DNA from 4 places in the Tuberibacillus sp. Marseille-P3662 genome. Region 2 is predicted to be linked to each of the others. Evidence: riboswitches for the same ligand, from Rfam matches in the RefSeq annotation. Region 2 holds a riboswitch; each other region holds the start of a gene.
The links. A riboswitch is a leader RNA that binds a small molecule or an ion and turns the genes downstream of it on or off. The one in region 2 is predicted to bind thiamine pyrophosphate.
Positions count from the first base shown of each region.

Region 1: linked by a shared signal. The riboswitch ahead of thiD (bifunctional hydroxymethylpyrimidine kinase/phosphomethylpyrimidine kinase) and the one ahead of B9Y89_RS04150 (thiamine-binding protein) in region 2 are both predicted to bind thiamine pyrophosphate.
Region 3: linked by a shared signal. The riboswitch ahead of tenA (thiaminase II) and the one ahead of B9Y89_RS04150 (thiamine-binding protein) in region 2 are both predicted to bind thiamine pyrophosphate.
Region 4: linked by a shared signal. The riboswitch ahead of thiT (energy-coupled thiamine transporter ThiT) and the one ahead of B9Y89_RS04150 (thiamine-binding protein) in region 2 are both predicted to bind thiamine pyrophosphate.

Region 1 covers NZ_FXBS01000003.1:144,080-149,450, reverse strand. The annotation lists gene thiE (thiamine phosphate synthase) at 1-264, opposite strand, end outside; gene thiM (hydroxyethylthiazole kinase) at 254-1,072, opposite strand; gene thiD (bifunctional hydroxymethylpyrimidine kinase/phosphomethylpyrimidine kinase) at 1,084-1,884, opposite strand; TPP riboswitch at 1,955-2,067, opposite strand; gene B9Y89_RS02135 (arginase family protein) at 2,180-2,947, shown strand; gene B9Y89_RS02130 (AI-2E family transporter) at 2,995-4,068, opposite strand; gene B9Y89_RS02125 (type 1 glutamine amidotransferase domain-containing protein) at 4,198-4,716, opposite strand; gene B9Y89_RS02120 (restriction endonuclease) at 4,905-5,371, shown strand, end outside.
Region 2 covers NZ_FXBS01000004.1:115,250-120,620, reverse strand. The annotation lists gene B9Y89_RS04165 (ferredoxin) at 1-140, opposite strand, end outside; gene B9Y89_RS04160 (peptidylprolyl isomerase) at 686-1,120, shown strand; partial or broken gene B9Y89_RS04155 (phosphate ABC transporter ATP-binding protein) at 1,175-1,387, shown strand; TPP riboswitch at 1,505-1,610, shown strand; gene B9Y89_RS04150 (thiamine-binding protein) at 2,081-2,371, shown strand; gene B9Y89_RS04145 (ABC transporter permease) at 2,343-3,131, shown strand; gene B9Y89_RS04140 (ABC transporter substrate-binding protein) at 3,153-4,148, shown strand; gene B9Y89_RS04135 (ABC transporter ATP-binding protein) at 4,153-4,911, shown strand; gene B9Y89_RS04130 (sulfurtransferase) at 4,940-5,371, shown strand, end outside.
Region 3 covers NZ_FXBS01000005.1:464,083-469,453, forward strand. The annotation lists gene B9Y89_RS08345 (hypothetical protein) at 1-748, shown strand, start outside; partial or broken gene B9Y89_RS19365 (hypothetical protein) at 1,101-1,199, shown strand; gene B9Y89_RS08350 (Na-translocating system protein MpsC family protein) at 1,348-1,737, shown strand; gene B9Y89_RS08355 (NAD-dependent formate dehydrogenase) at 1,916-2,941, shown strand; gene tenA (thiaminase II) at 3,061-3,765, opposite strand; TPP riboswitch at 3,867-3,977, opposite strand; gene B9Y89_RS08365 (SurA N-terminal domain-containing protein) at 4,218-4,952, shown strand.
Region 4 covers NZ_FXBS01000003.1:361,281-366,651, forward strand. The annotation lists gene B9Y89_RS03390 (DUF1641 domain-containing protein) at 1-342, opposite strand, end outside; gene B9Y89_RS03395 (MFS transporter) at 820-2,175, shown strand; gene B9Y89_RS03400 (polymer-forming cytoskeletal protein) at 2,286-3,026, shown strand; TPP riboswitch at 3,077-3,180, shown strand; gene thiT (energy-coupled thiamine transporter ThiT) at 3,248-3,877, shown strand; gene B9Y89_RS03410 (DUF1657 domain-containing protein) at 3,913-4,119, shown strand; gene B9Y89_RS03415 (DUF421 domain-containing protein) at 4,229-4,957, shown strand; gene B9Y89_RS03420 (type 1 glutamine amidotransferase domain-containing protein) at 5,169-5,371, shown strand, end outside.

The DNA.
Region 1 (5,371 bases), on a different contig from region 2:
CACATGGACACCATCAGCATCCACAGCCAAAGCAATATCCACACGGTCATTAATAATTAAGGGAACACAAAACCTATCTGTGATTGATTTAATTTTCCGAGCCTTATCATAGAAGGCAGCCCCGTCCCCTGTCTTATCACGGAGTTGCACCAAGGTCACGCCGCCCCGACACAAAGACTCGGTCGTTTTCAATAATTCAGACAGGCGAGTGTCATTAACATCCGGGGTCACAAAATAAAGCGAATAATCAATGTTAGGTTTCAATAGCTGTCACCCTCGCTACATTTAAAGATGATTGTGTAACGACCGCCTCAATCGCATCCATCAATTTGATTCTGAATGTACCAATCCCTTCGTCAGGTGCTAACCGTTCCGCGGCTAATTCACCAGCAAGCCCCATGGTCAAAGCCCCTGCTATACTAGCAAGCTGCGCATGTTCAGCAACCGCAGCAAATGAAGCGATAATCGAAGAAACCATGCAGCCAGTCCCAGTTACTTTAGCTAAGTTTGAGTGTCCAGCTTTAAGGGTCAGGACATTGGATCGATTGGCAATAACGTCACTTTCACCAGTAATAGCCACTTCTGCACCGATTTTCTCCGATAAAGTTCTAGCGGCTTGGAAAGCCGTATCAAACGCATCGCCAGCATCAACACCCTTTGATTCCGATTCAAAACCAGCTAACGTCTTAATTTCAGATATATTACCACAGATCACCGTTGGCTTAACCTTAGTCAGCAATTCTGAAACTTGTTGACGGCGATAACTCGTTGCTCCAACACCGACCGGATCCAAAATAACAGGAATCCCCAAATGATTGGCTGTCTGCCCGGCTTGTAACATGGCCGTTAAGGTCTGATCATTTAAGGTACCAATGTTTAATACAAGCGCTTGAGCCCCTCCGGCCATCTCTGCAGCCTCATTGGGACTATCAGCCATTACAGGGCTCGCACCAACAGCTAATGTCGCATTAGCGCTATCATTAACAGTTACTTGATTGGTGATATGGTGGACGAGCGGGTGAGTCTGGATGAGTTTGTGACAAAGTGTATTCATCTCTTCTTGACGAATCACAAGAATCCCCCTTAGTTTTTTCCTGCTTCCAAATACCATTGGTAAAAATGGTGGGTCGGTCCATGGCCCTTACCTAGATCTAAGGCATGAGCAATCGCGCCCTCAATATACTTTTTCCCTTTTTCAACAGCTGTTGTTATTTCATCTCCCTGTGCTAAATAAGCCGCAATCGCTGATGATAATGTACACCCCGTACCATGAGTATTCTTGGTTTGCTTCCGATCCCCAAGCAATTTATGGACCGAATCACCGTCAAATAATATGTCAGTTGGGTCACCTGTTAAATGACCGCCTTTAACAAGGACCGACTGTGATCCAAGATCATAGATATCGCGTGCCGCTTGTTCCATATCTTCTTCAGATTCAATGGAAGCATTAGCTAAGTTTTCCGCTTCTTTAATATTCGGTGTCACGACCGATGCTAACGGGATTAATGTTTGAACAAGTGCCTCCTTAGCATCAGGATGTAATAGGTGGTGACCACTTTTGGAAATCATCACGGGGTCAACAACAATCCAACGCGGTTGATAGTATTTTAGTTTCTCCGTGATGATTTGAATCGTCTCAGGCTTTGAAACCATCCCAATTTTCACAGCATCAACTGGCAGATCGGTCAATACCGCATCAAGTTGCTGGCTGACCATCTCTGGTGATACGTCTTCAACGCCTTCGACGCCTACAGTGTTTTGGGCAGTAATGGCCGTGATGACACTCATGCCGTAGACACCGTTTGCAGAAAATGATTTCAAATCCGCCTGGATTCCCGCGCCACCACCGCTGTCAGAACCAGCAATTGTTAAGGCTGTCCGCATCTTCTCTTTCACTCCTTTATAAATAGAAACGCAAACCCCTCATCAGGATTTGCGTTCAGAAAGTCATAGCTATACTTATACGTGACTTCCCTCCGCTGGTGTGAACCAGATCAGGTAAAAGGGTTAGAGACTTCTTCGGGTCCCACTCTCAGCCGGCCATTTCCGACTCCCCCAGTGCTTATTCTATTATCAAACTACCATAAACTTAATTATGATTCAAATAGGCCAATCTCAAAATTTTAAAATAGTCTGATAATACGTTATAATTGATAAAAGAATAGAGGAGGATTTGATGATGGGACTGACAAATAGGGACATCACATTTTTAAACTTTGATGACACTTACGATTCACAGTCAAGATTGCTTCAAGATTATAGACATCAATGGATCAATCTTAATGACATCCAACATACGAACCTTTTTTGTGAAGAACAATCTTTGCGACATATCCAACAACGCCTCCATCAATACGTTAACACCGGTATCCATTTTATCGGCAGCGGTAATTACCATTATGTTTCTTATTTACTCTTATCCGAACTCCAATCCCCTTTTACACTGATTCTACTAGACCACCATACCGATATGCTTAAGGAAACATCGCTGATGACCTGCGGTTCTTGGGTTGCAGACGCTTTAGCCAAGCTAAATCATTTACAGCAAGTCATCATCGTCGGCCCAGATGAATCAGCTCGTGAACAACTCGACCCCAGGCTTAGAAATCGTGTCTCTTTATATCCTAATGAACGCATTACACCTGAAAGAATCAATGCTATTATGGCCAATATCCCATCGGAACACATATATATCAGTCTTGATAAAGATGTTATGGATCAGACATATGCCGCCACCAACTGGGATCAAGGCAAAATGACAATGACCGGATTGTTAGCATTACTAACAAGTCTTGTTAAAAATTATAATGTCAGTGGTTTTGACGTATGTGGTGAATGGCCTATCTTGGGTGGAGAGGTGTTCCATCCTAAAACACAAAAGGCTGTTCGAAAAAACGAGGAAACGAATAGGGGGATTTTGCAAGCATTGCTCAAAACATCTTCATAACTAGCAAAGAATAACCATCCCCTTATGGTCTGGGGATGGTTATTTCTCTAAGTCTGTTTCTTCGATTGTGTCTTCCACAATTTATAGATATGGATCACGAACACTTTAGTCACCGCATAAGTCGGAATCGCTAAAACAACGGCCATAATCCCAGCAAAATTCCCGGCAGCCAATACTAAACAAATAATCGTCAACGGATGGATATCCAAGGCTTTCCCGACAACATTCGGTGAAATAAAATTGCTTTCAATTTGTTGGGCCACCAACATTATAATGACAACGTATATCACCATAAATGGATCTTGAAACAAAGCTACGATGATCGCTGGGACGACAGCAATATAAGGACCAATAAATGGAATGACATTCGTCATCATGCCGAAGAGGGACAAGACGAGTGAATAATGCAGACCAAGGATTGAATAACCTATAAGCAACAAAACGCCGACACAAGTGCTGACAATTAATTGCCCTTGGATATATTTTGCCAGTGTTGAATCCATGTCTTTCAAAATTGAAGCCACATCATCGCGACTACTTTCCGGAAAAAACTTAAGCACAGACGGCAAAAAATGATCCTTATCATTCAGCATGTAAAATAAAATAAACGGAACAATCACCAAAACTAATACCAATCCGAATAACGAACTGAAAAAGTTGATCATAACCGTACCTGTGTTCATGAGAATCGACTTAATTTGATTGGTCGTTTGATCGATGAAGTCATTCACGTAAGTCGGGAATTCTTGTTGGTTGTTTTGCCAGTATGTAATGCCTTCTTCAATTTTTGAAACCATGTCAGGAAAATTATTAATGAGGCGTGTAAATTGCTCTTGGATAATAGGTCCTGCTATACCTACAAACACGGATAACACAGCTATGATCGCAAGAAACACAATAAGAATAGATAACTTCTTTGGTACAGATCGTTTTTCTAAAAAAACCTGTATGGGACGGAAAAGGTAAAACAAAATGCCCGCTATAAAAAATGGCAAAAATAAGGTCGAGATTAATACTTTTAGAGGCCGTAAAATATAACTTGTCTTATCTAGCAAGAAAATAATAACAAGAAACAAAATAATCCCAATAGCAATACGAAACCAGCGACTTCTATTAAACAATTGATCAGTCTCCATTTTTCATTCATTTTCTTAAATTTTTCCTCTTGTAATCGTAATATAACGACAAACTGATTTCATGTCAATAAAGAAAACGTCCCCCGGTCAACCGAGGGACGTAGAATGAATCCATTAGCCTTCAAGAATTTTTAGTGACTCGCGATTAAATGCCGGTATATCGTCTGGCGTCCGACTTGTCACAAGTTGATTGCAACAGACGACAACTTCTTGATCCTTATAATTAACGCCAGCGTATTCCATATCAACCTTAATGGACGTAAATCCAGTCGCTGAACGGCCTTCTAAAGCTTTCGCTGTAATTAAAAGCTGTGGACCATGACAGATCGCAAACACAGGTTTTTTATCATCCATAAATGCCTTAGCAAATTGGACAAAACGGTCATCAGCCCGGAGAATGTCGGGAGAAAATCCACCTGGTAATAGTAAAGCGTCAAAATCAGCTGGATGAACATCATCAATCGCAGCATCGACCGTTTCTTTAGCTTCGCCTTGTTTGCCTTCTACGATATTACCCTTTTCCTTCTCAATAATCGTCAGTTCATGGCCGGCATCTTCATAAGCTTTGGCCGGCTCAGTATATTCAGAGTCCTCAAACAAACTTGTCATTAATACAGCAATCTTTTTACCCATTTAAAATCACCTCTTAAGAAAATGAAGTCATACAATGTATTACCTTTTACCCAAGTCGTCAAAACATATTTTTAATTTGGGCTATTTCTAGTTTAACCACTAACGAATGCCCCACCCAAATCATCTGCTTATGAATAAGGTGAACGTGTGGAATAATAAGAAATAAATCAATGAGAGGCGTGTTTGATATGGACATTCTGATTACAAGTACCTTTGTCCTCATATTCATTGGGTTAGGGCATTTGTGGTTAACCAAACGGAAGATTGATGAGGCTGAAATCCAATTAGCTGACGATATCAGGCAGCAAATGAAACTCAAACAAACCCTAGCCATGGGCCTGTATTACCGGTTTAATTTTCCTAAAGAAATTAATCATGATGGAGATGAAGCCTTTCAAGTAAGTACAGACTTATTTTTAAAGCAGGAGCCTCATGAGTTCGAAGATTTTGTTGCCAACATTATGGAACAACGATTTGGTGGGGAAGCTTATTTAACACCTCGGACCGGTGACTTCGGTGTCGATATTGAGCATCATCGTGACGGTGAATTATACCTAGGGCAAGTTAAATGCCAGCAGCGGGATGTAGATTATAGGCCGATCGCCATCCTGCATTCCAATATGGTCAAATCCGGTGCAAATAGAGGGTTTATCGT
Region 2 (5,371 bases):
AACACTTTTTCGCTGTGCTCATTGTTAGGGCCCGGATGATACATAAGCGCTTCTTCGCCTGCAAGCTTGAATGTCTCAGGAGCCAAAAAGCAGCATTGAGCGTAGCCTTGGCAGCTATTCAAATCAACAACAACACGCATCTTTATACGCTCCTTTCGATCCTGGTAATGGAAGAGCCATAGGGTAAATCTGAACTGCTACTACTAAGCCAGTATGTCTACATGTTGACGGTTAAGATATCCTCATATGTCTTCGTTTAGAAAGAATAATGTTCATGGGCTGTACTCATGTCGTTCTGGTCCGCATAAAATATGATGAGCTAGAATGTTTGCCCCAAAGTACCTTTGATGAGCTACTTTTGACCGAAACTTATCACGCCTAAAGTTCCCTCTACATCTTGTGCTATTCTTTTCCCTTCTATGTATAGCCTCTATGCATTAGATTTTCGCTGAAACCTTAATGGTTCTTTGCTTGGATGGTAGAACACGTCTCTCCGTTTCAAGGAAAACCATCATACTAGAAGCCATAGCAGCTAGGCTATCACCCCTCTGAATGTTACTGTAAACACCAAGAAGAAGGTCAAGCTATAAAACATCCTTTACTCCCTTTCTTTTTGCCCCCGATCAGATTCTATAGTAAAATAAAAGGCGCTGCATGAACCATCAATCAAGGAGGACTTCCGAAAATGAAAAAAGGACAAATCACCATGGAAAATGGTGACAATATATTGATTGAGTTTTATCCGGACGATGCACCAAAAACGGTTGAAAACTTTGAGAAATTGGCTAATGACGATTTTTACAATGGGTTAACGTTTCATCGCGTCATCCCAGGTTTTGTTTCTCAAGGAGGTTGTCCAAAAGGTAACGGAACGGGCAATGCTGGTTATACGATTAAGTGTGAAACGGAAGGCAATCCGCGTAAACACCACCAAGGCGCGCTGTCTATGGCTCACGCCGGAAAAGATACCGGAAGCTGCCAATTTTTCATTGCGCATGATCCGCAGCCGCATTTAGACGGTGTACATACAGTATTTGGACAAGTACTCGAAGGCATGGATACGGTTTTGAAAATGGAGAACGGCGATACGATGAAAGAAGTTAAAGTTTGGGACGAATAATAGATTTTGATCCTGGCGTCAGTGATGGCGCCGGGATTTTTTAGATTTCAATCCTTGTTCCAACATCCGAATCCTTTTCCAAAATCGATCTATGATAATATGGCTTACGGACCTAAGATCCATGGTATTAAGGATAAAAAGATCTTGGATCAAGTCGTGGAAAAGAGTTTGCGCGGCGCAGCGATTTGGGATGAAGTGAAAGACCGGCTTAATGCGAATGCCTATAGTCTATCAGGGGGCTCTAGTAAAGGCATCTTGAGTAAACGGCGCTGAGGAACATCCTAAGATTAAGTGTTCCGAACCTCGACGGCCCTCCAGCTTTTATATATGAACATATGAGTTTACAATTCGAACGACTATTGTTACATTAAAATTAACAATTACATGAGTGAATCGGGGAGCCAATTTTGGCTGAGAGGATGTTGTTGCATCGACCCGTGAACCTGATCTGGGTAATGCCAGCGAAGGAACGCAATCCGAAGTGTTTAACGGATGGATAACGTGCTGCCTTTGATCGGGCGGCATTTTTTTATTTTGCTGTTTGAATCAATTTCATAATTAAAACGAAAGCAGAAAATCCAAGCATTTGTAAGTGTGCTTAGCCTGTTGATTTTCACGCTAGGCGGGTGCTTTCCGCGGGCATGGCTTGAGCCTCATGCCCACACCCGGGGTCCCTGAAAAGCGATTTTTGGCTTTTTGGGGTGGATTGATGTGGGTAGGGTCAGCGATGTCACAGGACGTAGGCCCGCAGGACGCGGGTCAGTTCAGCGATGTCACAGGACGTGACGTTTTTAGCTGAACCTCTTTATTTAAGCTGAACCTCCTTACATGCGCTGATCATCCTTGATTGCGCTGCGGGGTCTCAAGACTCATGCTATTCCCGCAGGAGTCGTCGCCTGCCGTACCAATCAGCGAAAAAGCCTTTAATTTAATCTAGAACTTTATTAAGGAGATGACATAATGGGTCAAGCGAATTTAGCCCTGCAAGTGATACCTAAAGTCAATACAGATGATGTCTATAATATTGTCGATCAAGCGATTGCGGTCATTCAAGCATCTGGTGTGAAATATGAAGTCGGCCCGATGGAAACCGTGATGGAGGGTGAGTTAGACGAATTGATCGAGATTGCGAAACAAGCGCAGCAAAAAGTGTTGGATGCCGGGGCATCGGAAGTGATCACGAATATCAAAATTCATTACCGTCCAGAGGGAGTTACTATGGATGAAAAAACCCATCAATACCGGGCATAAAACGCGCGTTTCTTGGTGGCACCAAGTCTATCCGCCCTTATTACTGATTGTGTTATTGATTGGGATCTGGGAACTGACTGCTCGGTTTATGTTGACGGAAGATTATATTTTGCCACCGCCGTCTGATGTCCTGTCCGCCTTAGTTAACAGCTGGGATTTACTTATGAAACATACCACGGTGACATTGTATGAAACGGTGTTCGGGCTCGTTATAGCGGTTATAGCTGGCATCATTGTCGCTGTGGCGATTGATTTTTCCAGTGTATTGCGCCGGGCGATTTATCCGTTGCTCGTGATTTCACAAACGATTCCTTATTTTGCGTTGGCTCCCATTTTTTTATTGCTGTTTGGCCTAGGACCGTTGCCACGCATTCTCATTGTTGCGCTCGTGTGTTTTTTTCCGATTACAGTGAGTCTGGCTGGCGGCTTGCAGTCTGTTGAGCGCGAATACATTACGTTCATGCGGGCGATGAATGCGACGAAATGGCAAATTTTCCGCTTCGTTAAGTGGCCGGCGGCGTTGCCATCATTGTTTACGGGCTTACGCATGGCCGCGACATATAGCGTGATGTCGGCGGTCATCGGTGAATTATTCGGCGGCAGTCGCGGATTAGGCATATTACTGAGTTTATCAACGCAATCTTATTTGTATGGCCGGGTCTTTGCGACGATTGTTGTGATCATCGGTTTGAGCTTGCTGATTTATATGATTGTTGAGTGTCTCGCACGGTTCGTCATGCATTGGCAGTATAAGTCTTAAGTTAGAGGGGTTCCATTCATTATGATTCGAAAACTATTATTGGTTATCGCCAGTTTAGGGGTGCTTGCATCGTGTTCTGATCAAGGTGATGGTGCTGACAGTGAACAAAAGCGGCAAAAAGTTTCAATGATGTTGGACTGGTCACCGAACACCAATCACACAGGACTCTATGTCGCTAAGAAAAAAGGATTTTATAAAGACGAAGGGCTAAAGGTCAACATTAAGCAGCCTGGTCAAGGGAGTTCAACCGATCAGTTGGTCGCTTCGGGTGAAGCTGACTTTGGTATTGGCGCCCAAGAAGGCGTGACACAAGCCCGGGCCCAAGATATCCCGCTCGTGTCTATAGGAGCTGTGATTCAACATAACACGTCAGCCTTCGCTTCTAAGAAACAGGCAGGCATTACTGAAGTCAAAGATTTTGAAGGTCAGACTTACGGCGGTTGGGGGGCTCCGAGCGAGAAGGCTACAATTAAAGCTGTCATGAAACGTCACAATGCTGATCCTTCCAAGGTTAAATTCGCAACGCTAGGTAAAACGAATTTCTTCAAATCGATCGGCAAACTCGCCGATTTTGAATGGATTTATTATGGTTGGGATGGTGTGCAAGCGAAGTTAAAGGGAACGGATTTGAACTTAATTTGGTTGAAAGATTTACATCCTGCGCTGGACTATTATACACCAGTGATCACAACCAATGAGCACCATGTGAATGAACAAAAAGATTTGACGGAAAAATTCATGGCCGCGACAAGTAAAGGGTATCAATACGCGATTCAACATCCTGATGAGGCTGCGGATATCTTGCTGGAGTACGCGCCGGAATTAAATAAAAAGTTAGTTCATGCCAGTCAAAAGTGGTTAAGTGACCACTACCAAGCCGACGCCAAAAAATGGGGTCTGCAAGATGAAGAAGTCTGGACGCGTTATACCGATTTTATGAAAAAGTATAATCTTATTAAAAAAGATGTTGATATAGACAAAGCGTTTACGAACGAATTTTTACCGGGAGTGGATTAATGCCATGCTAGAGGTTGAGCACCTTAACAAGTCCTTCGCTGGCCTTCCTGTTCTGTCTGATATCAGTTTTCAGGTGGAGGAAGGCGAATTTGTCAGCATTATCGGGCCAAGCGGAAGCGGCAAAAGTACAATCTTCAATCTATTGACGGGTATCTTGTCAGCAGACGCGGGTGATATTCACTATAACCAGGTCCCGGTGGAAAGCGATCGCCATCCTTTCGCTTACATGCCGCAAGAAGATACACTGATGCCATGGCGATCCGTGATTGATAATGCGGTGCTGCCTCAAGAAATTCTGGGTGCGAATAAAAAGGAGGCACGCCGGCGGGTTAAGGAGAAGCTTCCTGAATTTGGGTTGGAGGGTTTCGGTGATCACCGACCACCACAAATTTCCGGCGGTATGCGGCAACGCGTCAATTTGTTAAGAACGTATATGTTCGATCGTGATATTCTGCTGCTTGATGAACCTTTTGGAAGTTTGGACGCGATCACCCGTGCGAAAATGCATGAATGGCTATTAAACATTTGGCGTCGTCATCAGAAAACGGTGTTATTTGTGACGCATGATATTGATGAAGCGCTGTACTTGTCAGACCGGGTGTTCGTTCTAAGTGAGCGGCCAGGAACCATAGAGAAGGCCGTGACTGTCGATCTGACGAGGCCGAGACAGCGTCAGGTCATGAGTGATGACCATTTTGTTGAGCTTAGGGAGCAGCTATTTCAATATTTACTTCCCAAAAACGAGGATTTGAGCATTGAATGACGAAAGTATGAGTTGAGGGGGGATGTTGATGAGTAGCATCGTGAATATGGATTGGGTCAATGAACATTTGGCAAATGATGATCTTGTTTTAGCGGATTGTCGTTTTAATTTATCGGATGGTGATGAAGGACGGCGGCAGTATGCAGCTGAACACATTCCTGGCAGTCTTTATTTTGATCTGGATCAGGATTTGTCAGCCCCCGCTAGTCATCACGGCGGGCGGCATCCCTTACCAGATGTGTCGCAGTTGGCTGAGATACTAGGGCGTTATGGTATCGGCCGTCACACCACTGTCGTCGCTTATGATGAACAAGATGGCATGGTCGCGTCACGTTTCTGGTGGCTCTTGTCATACCTAGGTCACGAGCGTGTTTATGTGATGGATGGCAATTTTTCTATGTGGAAGGCACGCGGTTTGCCTGTCACAGATGTGATTCCGGAATATGGTCCCGTGTCGTTC
Region 3 (5,371 bases), on a different contig from region 2:
GGGATCCAATTCAACGCGTGAAGATCCCGGTTCAAATTCGAGCAATGGAAAGAAGGCGGATAATAAGGACTCCTCGGATACCGGGAAAAAGCGTTCCAAATCGTCAAAAACCCATTCACCGAAGGCCGTGATTCAAAAAGCAATGCAGGCCCTAGATACATCTGTTCCGAAGGTGTCCCCGACGATGGTTCCGGTGGATGAAGGGAAATATTTAACTGCGTTAACGCAATCGAGTACGGATAGTTACAAGGTTAATTTGTTCCAAACATCAAAACCCGTACCGGTCAATGATTCCTCATTAGAACATATTGGCTCAAATCAAAAGATCGGCGTTTTCGGTGCCTCTCTTTACGGAAGCGAAGCAGAAGCCAAGAAAAAAGTTAGATTTTTCAAGGTTAAAAACGGAAAGCTTAAGTTAAGTTCTGATATCACTGCCAGAGTCGAAGGAACAGCCGGCCATGCCCATATTTCATGGAATGAAGGCCGATGGCTGATGGAGGTCAATAGTCCGAGCAATCCTTCTGACGTCTATAAGGGCTATGGGTCCAATAAACAGGTCGCTAAAAAGATGGTTGCGTATTTGGAAGAACACTATCTTCCGGCGCCTGATAGACACGGGGTCATCAAGGTGAACTTGAGCAAAAAATCACCAGAGATCACCATTCGCTGGCAGGAGGGAAAAACGATTCATTATGTCAAAACCCAACAAAGCCCGATCGCAGGATTAAAAATGGTTGTTGAAAATTAAGTACTAGCATGATGCCAGATCGCCTAAAAGATATGAAAGGAAGTTCTAAGCGTCGTCAAAATTCGTAGACGCCCGCGGCAAGCGAAGTATTTGACGAAGCGATGACAGGAATGACGATTTTAAAGAAGACTTGGCTTATCGCCAAGCTTTAATGGCGAAAGCCTTAGTTGCACTTATACTTGAAGAAAGTTTTTATACTTTCTTTAAGTGTCAACAAATCATCCGAACTGATTAATAACACAGTTCGGATGATTCTGTGACTCATACACTTCTATCCCAGTCTCTTCTCTTCTTTTATCTAACTGCTAAGCCCAAAGTAATAGATTTCGCCACAAACCGTAGGGGATGTGGCGGGTGTATTTCAACGGATAGCTTAGGTGCAAAAGGCATGTTTGTCGGGATTTTTACAGCTTTCATTACTGCAGAGCTTTATAGGTATTTCACACAAAAAAGTACGTTCCGGGATTCATGATATGCGGGTATAAATGAAAGTTGTCACGTTTGCGTCAAACTTTAAGCGTGTTATATAATGAATAATAGATAAGGGTTTCAATTGTTGGTTAATTCTTTCAAGCTATTACTATCTTTTTTGAAAGAAGGTGAGCAGCATCACATCACCTATCTATCAAACTGAACAAAACTTTGCTAACTTAGTTCGAACATATCGAAAAAAACATGTTGGAAAAGGACCTGAGAAAATCAAAGTCACGTTTCATAGCAATTGGGCCATCGCTTATATGAGTGGAAGTCTAAGTCCTGTGGAACGTTTTATCACGCGTCATAAAAGTGGAGAAGACATGGTTTGGCAGGCACGAACCCAAATGATCAAAGAACTGTACGACCAAAATCCTCCCACTGAAATGGAAGAACTCGTTGGAGCCAAATTCGAAAAATTGTTTACTGATATTCATATGGAAGATGATGAAGTTATTTCAATTTTTGTCTTTGACCGGCCTATTGATCAACAAGCAGAACTTCATACATCATAACCATGGCGGATTGGTATAAAGTACCTAGTGCTGTTAGCTAACCACCATCTCTTTGGGTAGACGTCTACCCAAAGAGATGGTGGTTTTTTTTTGAGGGGGGTGATCAATGGTAGAGTCACGCTATGTTTCATCAATGGAAGAAATAAAAATGATATTATTTTTTGGAGGTCGTTTATTAATGAAGATTGTCGCTTTATTTCCGGAAACGCAAAAAGATAATAATAACCAACTCTTAAGCACTGAAAAGGCACTGGGACTACGTCCATTCTTAGAGGAAAAAGGTCACGAACTTGTTATTATAAGTGATACCGAATCACAATTGGAACCTCATCTTAAGGATATGTCAGTCATTATTAGTTCACCGTTCTTTCCTGCCTATGTCAATGAGGACTTGATTCAAAAAGCGCCTCAACTTCAATTAGCGATTACAGCGGGTGTCGGTTCTGACCATGTTGATTTAGATGCTGCGATTAATCATAATATTTCTGTTGTTGAAGTAACGGGAAGTAATGTTGTCAGTGTCGCAGAACATGCCGTTATGGATATTTTAATTTTACTTCGCAATTTCTTAGAAGGTCACCGACAAGCGGTCGAAGGAGAGTGGAACTTACCTAAAGTCGGTAATCATGCCCATGATTTAGAAGGGAAGACCGTCGGTATATTTGGATTTGGACGTATTGGCCAACTTGTCGCGCAACGTCTACAACCCTTCGATGTTAAACTTCAGCATCATGACCCTCTTCATGAAGAACAATTACATGGCTCACAATCTGTATCATTCGAGGAGTTGGTGGAAACAAGTGATATCCTCACCATCCATGCGCCATTAACAAAGCAAACGGAACATTTATTCAATAGGGAGTTATTGAATAAAATGAAGAGAGGCGCCTATCTTGTTAATACCGCTCGAGGCAAAATTGTTGATCGAGATGCCTTAAAAGAAGTTCTAGAATCCGATCATTTGGCAGGCTATGCCGGTGACGTTTGGTATCCACAACCAGCACCAAGTGATCATCCTTGGCGAACAATGCCTAAGCAAGGCATGACCATCCACTATTCGGGAATGACACTTGAAGCACAAGCCCGTATTGAGGAAGGTGTCAAAGACATTCTGACGCGCTTTTTTGAAAACCGCCCAATGCAACCGAAAGACGTTATTGTTGAGGGTGGCCAAATCGCCAGCTCAAGCTATCGCGTGAAATAAGTTTTTTCGTTTGAAGATAAATTTTACAGGGTATCAAAAATCCGGCTGCTAGCAGCCGGATTTGTTGTTACGAAAGAACCACATTGAAGTTAGGTGATCAATCGAAAATATGTGTTCGATCAAGTTCTTGTTTTACCCGTAGCATTGCGAATCGAAGCTTGATTGGATGGCCACGTTTCTTGTGTATAGGCCATTTCCCAGAAGGCGAGTTCATATTCTTTGGCGATGACAAACTGTTCTTTCATGTTGTCGCGTTCTTGATCACTGACTTCCTGAGCCAATCGATCTAAGAGCTCAATTTGCTCTTGAGTTGAAGTCTGGAACCAATCGCTGGCATACATTGTGATCCAGTTTTGATAAAGGGGTTCCTGCGGTGTAGCTGCTTGATATGTGCGGCCAATGTCGGCATACAACCAATAACAAGGGAGAAGGGCTGCGATGGTCTGACTAAGACTTCCGGAGAGAGCGGCACGGTACAAGTGTGACGTGTATCCATACGCTGTTGGTGCGGGTTTGAACTGAGCTATGTCGTCTTCAGTAATATTGAGAATGTCGGCGTGTTCTTGATGAACGGTTAGCTCTGCCTCTGCTGTCAGCTTGGCTTTTTCCATCAGAAATGACGTGATGTGGGAATCCTTTGCTTGCGCGGCTGCCATGGCATGCACTTTTCCAAAGTGTTTCAAATAATAGATATCTTGGAGAATAAAATACCTAAAAGTATCCAGAGGTAAATCTCCGTGAACGATACCTAATACAAACGGATGGTGCAGACTCATCTCCCAACTTTCTCTCGTCGCCTCACGTAGTGTTTCTGAAAATGACATAAAAAAATCCTCCTCTGTTAGTTGTTTCCGACACCTGAGGAGGAGAGGGTCGCTGCAAGAAAAACTACGATCAATAGTTCCAAAGTTAAAAAATGGATCCGACAGCGATGACACCACTTCCCTCCGCTGGTATGAACCAGATCAGGTTGTAAGGGTTTTAAAGTCATAACTTTAATCTCAGCCATTAATCAATGGCACCCCTAGCGGAAACAGATTGGGTTTTCACAATCATCGTAACATTGATGAAGGGAATGTCAAATAGATCTAAGCCTTTGGAATTGAGTGGAACCTTGGGGGCGTGGCATACACTTGGTCAACGTTATTTTGACTTATCAATAGATTGAAGATAGGGCGAATATCTTATTTTTCAATCTGTTAATGGTTAGACTTGAAAACAAAATAAGCCTGTGTTAGTTTTCTTGCAAAGACTCAAAAATTAAAGGAGACTTTGAATGGCTATGAAACGTCGATTATCAATTCTTGCCTTTGTGATGATTCTTGCTTTGGCGCTTTCTGCTTGCGGCGGCGATGAATCTAACAAAGAGGGAAGCGACGGTAATGATACTGAGGCACAGGCAGATGGACAATCTCAAGAAAGTGGCCAGGGAAGCGAAGTCAAAGGTCAAGTGGCTAAAGGTAAAACAGTGGCAACCGTCAATGGGGAAAAAATAAAAGGCTCTGAGTTTAACACTGTTCTTCAGGCTGTTCAGCAGCAGTCACAAAAGACCGGACAAAAAGTTGACGTAGAACAAGCCAAAAACCAAGCGGTTCAAAGTTTAGTCGGACAAGAGCTCATTCTTCAAGATGCAAAAGCGAAAGGATATGAAGCTTCTGAGGAAGACATTAATAACCGCATTGAGAAAACAAAATCGCAGTTTGAAAGTGACGAACAATTCAAGAAAGTTATGAAACAACAAGGCTTGACAATGGAGAAATATAAAAATCAACTATCCGAACAGTTAACAGTCGAACAGTATACTGAAAAAGAAATTGATACCGAAAAAGTAACGGACAAAGAAGCGAAAGATTACTATGACAAGTATAGCAAAGACGCCGAAGATGCTCCAAAGTACGAAAAGGTTAAATCGCAAATTAAACAAGGTCTTCAAGAACAAAGGAAGCAAAAGGCAAGAGCTGAAATCGTTAAAGATCTGAAAAAAGACGGCGACGTCGAAGTTAACATTTAATAAAAAGGGTTATCCGAGTTGTCGGATAACCCTTTTTTAAGCTGTATTGACTTGAAATGCTCAGACAACGCGATTTATTCCTTTAGATAAGGCAGCGAAAATCCATCATCACCCTCTAAGCGTCTCCGATGGTGACATCATAATAGAAACCCCATATGCCCCTCTTCATGCATATCCCTGGAATGGCATTTTCCGTTCCGTTATTAACAGCAGTATTATCTATAGTAAAACAGCGGCCATATCGTTTTTGGATGGTGTCAGGTCTTGGGTCTATGTGTGTTGTCAAAGCGGTGATCGGGTGCCCATGAAGAAAAACCGTGCGTCTCATAACGAGACTATGTGAAAAGGAGGTTGTAACGTAAAATAAAATAGCTAGTAGGATTATAACTATAAATGTAAAGCGTTTTTTTGCCATTTTT
Region 4 (5,371 bases), on a different contig from region 2:
TCCAATGGTTTCTTCGCTGTCCTCAGCACGTTCTTTTGCTTCAATAGCATTGGCAGCAACCTCTTTTGCTTTGCCTTGCAAAGGATCAAGAACTTCTTGAAAACCTCCTTTGAAGTCTTCCTTAAGGACATCATCCGTTGCTAAGGATTGAACCGTGTCGTAGGACTTTGTTAGCACAGTCACCAATTCTGTTAACTTCGGAAGATTCTCGATGAGAACCGTCAATGACTGTTGAACTTCAGGGTTCAACAGTTGATCAAGCACATCACGTTGGACTTGACTTGAAGTCTGTTGTGCGGCAGCTTGATTTTCAGAAGGCTGTTGATTCGATGTTTCTGACATAGCCGATGTCTCCTTTGCTATAAAATGATACCGCTACGAATATATAGTTATTAAGATGATTCCAATAACTGCAGCGGTTTTTGACAAACACCTTGTGCTGTTAGTGATTCACTTCCTTGTGTAATAGTGCACAAGTGAAAATAAATAAAATCTATTCACTCTTATGCTTGAAATGAGAGAACAGATATCATTCGCTTTTATACTCATCGCCAACATCAAAAAGTGCTTGTTTGGACTAGTTAAGAAGCGCTAAGTTGACGTAAGCCTCCTTGAGCTTCTTATTTTATAATAACATTTTTATTAAAAAAAATACATATCCGAAATCGTTATTAAGAGTGATACGACATCTATTGAATTTATAAGGGGTGGGTAAACATACGACAATAGTTGGTGATTGAGCAGAAAGATTTTATCACGTTCAAAATTTTCGTATGATTGATTTAATCAGTTATTGATGTAAGGTGATGAAGTCATTCTATGTCCGAATTAATTAAAAGACCAAAGTCATGGGTTCTAGTCTTGACCATTGGCCTTGGTACGCTGCTTAATCCTTTGAACTCATCTATGATCGCTGTGGCGTTAACGCGGCTTCAAAGTGAATTCCAGTTGTCATTTGCTGATGCGTCTTGGTTAATTTCTGCCTTTTACTTAGCAAGTGCGGCTGCCCAGCCTGTTACAGGCAAACTCAGTGATATGTTCGGTCCGAAACGTTTATTTTTGGCAGGACTTGTTGTCGTTGCTCTGGCATCGCTTCTTGCGCCGTTTTCTCCCAGTTTTGGTTGGTTAATCGTGTTTCGCGTGCTCCAAGCTATTGGCAGTTCAACGTTATTTCCAAGTGGTATGTCTATGGTCAGAACAAGTATTACAGAGGGGCAAGGGAAAGCATTGGCAGCACTCGCGGTATTTTCATCAACGTCCGCTGCTTTCGGCCCTTCAATCGGTGGCTTTTTAATTGAATCATGGGATTGGCCAGCGATTTTTTTAGTTAACTTTCCGTTCATTATTGTCTCGTTTTTGATGGCTATTTTTGTTTTACCTAATAAGGGAATGGGAAAAATTGAACTCGGCCGCATTGATTTCGGCGGCATCGTTTTGTTTAGTGTCAGTATGATTAGCTTTATTCTGTTTCTATTTTCTTTAAAGACAGATATTCGCTGGTGGACCTTATTTATTCTGATCATTGCCGGAAGCAGTTTCTATCTTTATGAAAAACGCCGGCATGAGCCTTTTATTGATTTGGATGCATTGAAGAAGAACGTGAATGTGACATTGATCTATGTTCAGTTCATGAGTATCAATCTTATTTTTTATTGTTACTTTTTTGGCTTACCTACCTTTTTGCAACAGGTTCGAAATTATAGCAGTGGGAGAGCGGGGATCATCATGTTGGCGATGGCTGGTTGTGGCGTGATTGTGGCCCCGCTTGCTGGCCGGTGGATTGATCTTCGCGGTTCCAAGCCGTCATTATTAGCAGGAGCGGTAACGATTTTAGTTGGAACGGGTTTGATCTTGACATTGAATCAAGCTTCACCGCTATGGTGGTTGATCATCATCATGGTTATTCTTGGAATTAGTAATGGTTTCAATAATATCTCAATGCAGACAGCACTCTATGAGCAAGTGAATGCTGAAGAAACGGGAACGGCCTCAGGATTGTTCCAAACAAGTCGTTACTTGGGTTCAATTTTATCATCTACGTTGCTCGGACTGTTATTTAATACTCATTTAGATATTACCCACCTCCATTATGTGGCAATGGTTTGTCTGGCTGTGAGTGTGCTCGTTGTTTGTCTAGGCCTACGGCACCCAAGCCGACAATCTGCAAGAAATTAAATGCCTTTGTGGTCCGACTTAAGACTGAATGCTGATACATCTACAGAGCGTTTTATTTATTTTCATTTTCATTTATTCTAAGTGAAAAGGATAGTTTAGGGGCGAATAAAATGGAACGAGAAAAATTAAGGGACCTAGACATTTCCGGTAGTGGGAGTGTTGCCGGTGGTCTTTATGACTCGGTTGACATCAGCGGGTCGGGAAAAGTTACGGGGGATATTGAATGTAGAACATTTGATGCTTCGGGTTCGAGTCATGTGAAAGGGGATATCCATACTCATTCTTTTGATTTGAGTGGGTCATCGCATGTTCATGGTGATGTGACGGCGGTCACGATTGATAGCAGTGGCAGTAGCCATATTTCAGGTCATGTTATTACTGACCAGCTCGAAAGTAGTGGAGCGATGCGCGTGGGTAAGGATCTCACGGGAAAAACACTTGATATCAGTGGGTTCGTCACAATTGGCGGGGACTGTACGGCAGATCTCTTCAATGCCCAAGGTGCCTTCACCGTGGGTGGTGTGCTTAATGCTAATACCATTGATGTTCGTCTGGACCATGATGCTAAAGCGGATAAAATACTAGGAGAATCGATTCAAATTCGTAAGCGACAACGCTGGTCATTTATTAGTAAACTATTAGATCTGTTTCTAACAGAACGTGCCTTAAAAGCTGATTTGATTGAAGGACATTATATCATTCTAGAGAACACCGTTGCCAAAATTGTGCGCGGCGACAATGTTTATATTGGCCGTGGGTGTGATATTGATGTTGTGGAATATAGCACAGATTGCCATGTTAATGATGATGCTGATGTGGCAACGCAGCGGAAAATAGATTGCAGTGGATAAAAATCTTGAATGTTAACGTTTACCATGTTATAAAAAAGATAACTGAATAAACGCATCACTAGGGGAGCAGTTTTGCTGAGAGTGAACGGTTTACCGTTCTGACCCTTCGAACCTGTTAGTTAATGCTAGCGGAGGGATGTGATGAAGACAGGTATGTCCGAGTTCCTGTCTCTGTGGTCTCCTATGGGTGCGTTGTCTAACTCAACATAGGAGGTTTTTTTATGAAAAATATGCGTCTTCACGCGATGATTGAAGCGGCGATTTTAGCATCCATGGCTATGGTGCTGGACCTTCTTCCGTCCATTCAATTGACCGCGGGTATATCAATATCATTCTCCATGATCCCCGTTTTTGTTGTCGCATTGCGTTGGGGCTTTAGAACAGGAATGCTTTCTGGACTTTTGTGGGGCGTTTTACAAGTCGTCTTGGGTGATGCCACCATCCTTTACATCGTTCAAGCGTTCATTGAGTACTTGATTGCCTTTCCTTTAGTAGGTGTTGCTGGTCTATTTGTATATAAAGTCCAACAACAAATCGCTGAAGACAAAAAACGCCCGGCTGTCATTATGGTTTTATTGGCTATTTTTCTTGGAAGCTTCGCACGTTATTTTTGCCACTTTATTGCTGGTGTTTACTTTTTTGATCAATATGCACCTGAAAATATGTCGGCCGTTTGGTACTCTTTCGTCATAAACGGGACGACGATGATTTTGACGTTTATTTTATGCGCCATCGTCATGTCGGGACTGATCTTAGTATCGCCCCGTTTCCTTGTTAACCGCTCATTAGCATGGCCTGACCGTGGACTCGGAAAGTCATTTGGTAATAACTTGAAGAATATAAAACGTTGATGACGCCCATATTATGGGGCGAAAGGAGGTTTATTATGACGGTCGGAACAAAGATTGAACAAACAATTGCTAGCTGTGAGAGTACATTAGCCAATTTAAAAAGTTTTTCTTTAGAAACTCAGGATCAAAATGCGAAACAAATGTTTCAAAACCTTTCTCAACAACAGCAAACCATCTTAGATAATCTAAATGCACGGCTCCAATATGTTCAAAGTCAAGAACCCCAATATAAGCAAAATTAAAAACATAAAAGACAAAACATCACACCCCTTGTTGTGGAAACGATAGGGGTGTTTCATTTTAAGCATAAATTGAAAGGTTTGATGCAAAATATTGATGAGGTGAACGTTCATGGGAACTTTGTTTGATTTAGTGATAACCCCAGTCATTGTATTTATCGTTGGTTTAGTCCTTCTAAGGTTTACAGGTAAAAAAGCCGTTTCACAAATGACGAGTTTTGATTTATTATTTGTCCTCATTCTTGGTACAGTTATTAGTGAACCCATTGTTACAAAAACACTGTGGAAAGCCTCAGTATGGGCATTAGTCCTTACATTAGGTTACTTTGGATTCACCTATCTAGTTCTAAATAATAAACTGCGTTGGAAGCTCAATGACAGTCCCACCGTTCTCATTCGAAATGGTGATATTGATAAAAAAGGATTGAAAAAAATTCGGATGACGACACCGGAGTTGATTTCTCAGTTGAGAATCAAAGGGTATGAGAATGTCGCGGATGTTGAAATGGCCACCCTTGAAGATGTTGGAGAATTTAGCGTTATCCCCAAGGCAAGGGCACGTCCCTTACAGCCCAAAGACATTCAATTAAGTCCGTCACCCACATTTATTCCTATCCCAATTATTTTAGATGGACAAATTATTGATCATAATCTTAAATACTTGGATAAAAATCGAGAATGGCTGGAGCAACAGTTAATCGCACAAGGTTATTCCATGAATGTGCTTGATGAAATCACACTTGCTGCTGTCAACCAGCAGGGCACACTTGACGTGGACTCAGAGGACCCCAGTAATAATGATCAAGGTTCTTATGCCTATAAACCTGGGCAAGAGAATTAACACCTTGGAATAGTATTGATTAGAATTATCCCCCATTATTAAAGCCCCCCTTTATCCCTTTTGCGAGGGCTTCCAGCTTAAAGAGAGAAATGTTAAACAAACGTTTGATTAAGCGTACAGATAAAAGGTGTTTCACTCAAAGTCAGAACCCGCACGATGTTTGCAATCCTCGTTTTTATCATTGAAAATAGATAAAAAAGGAGGCATTTGTATGCGTCTGGAAGGTAAGAAAGTCGTTCAAATTGCCAGTAAGGATTTTGAGGATTTAGAACTATGGTATCCAGTATTACGTTTAAGAGAAGAAGGCGCGACAGTTCATATTGCTGGTGAAAGCGCTAGTGAGGGGTATACAGGTAAATATGGTGTGCCGGTCGATTCCGGCTTTGCTTTTAAGGATATCGACCCAAATAATTA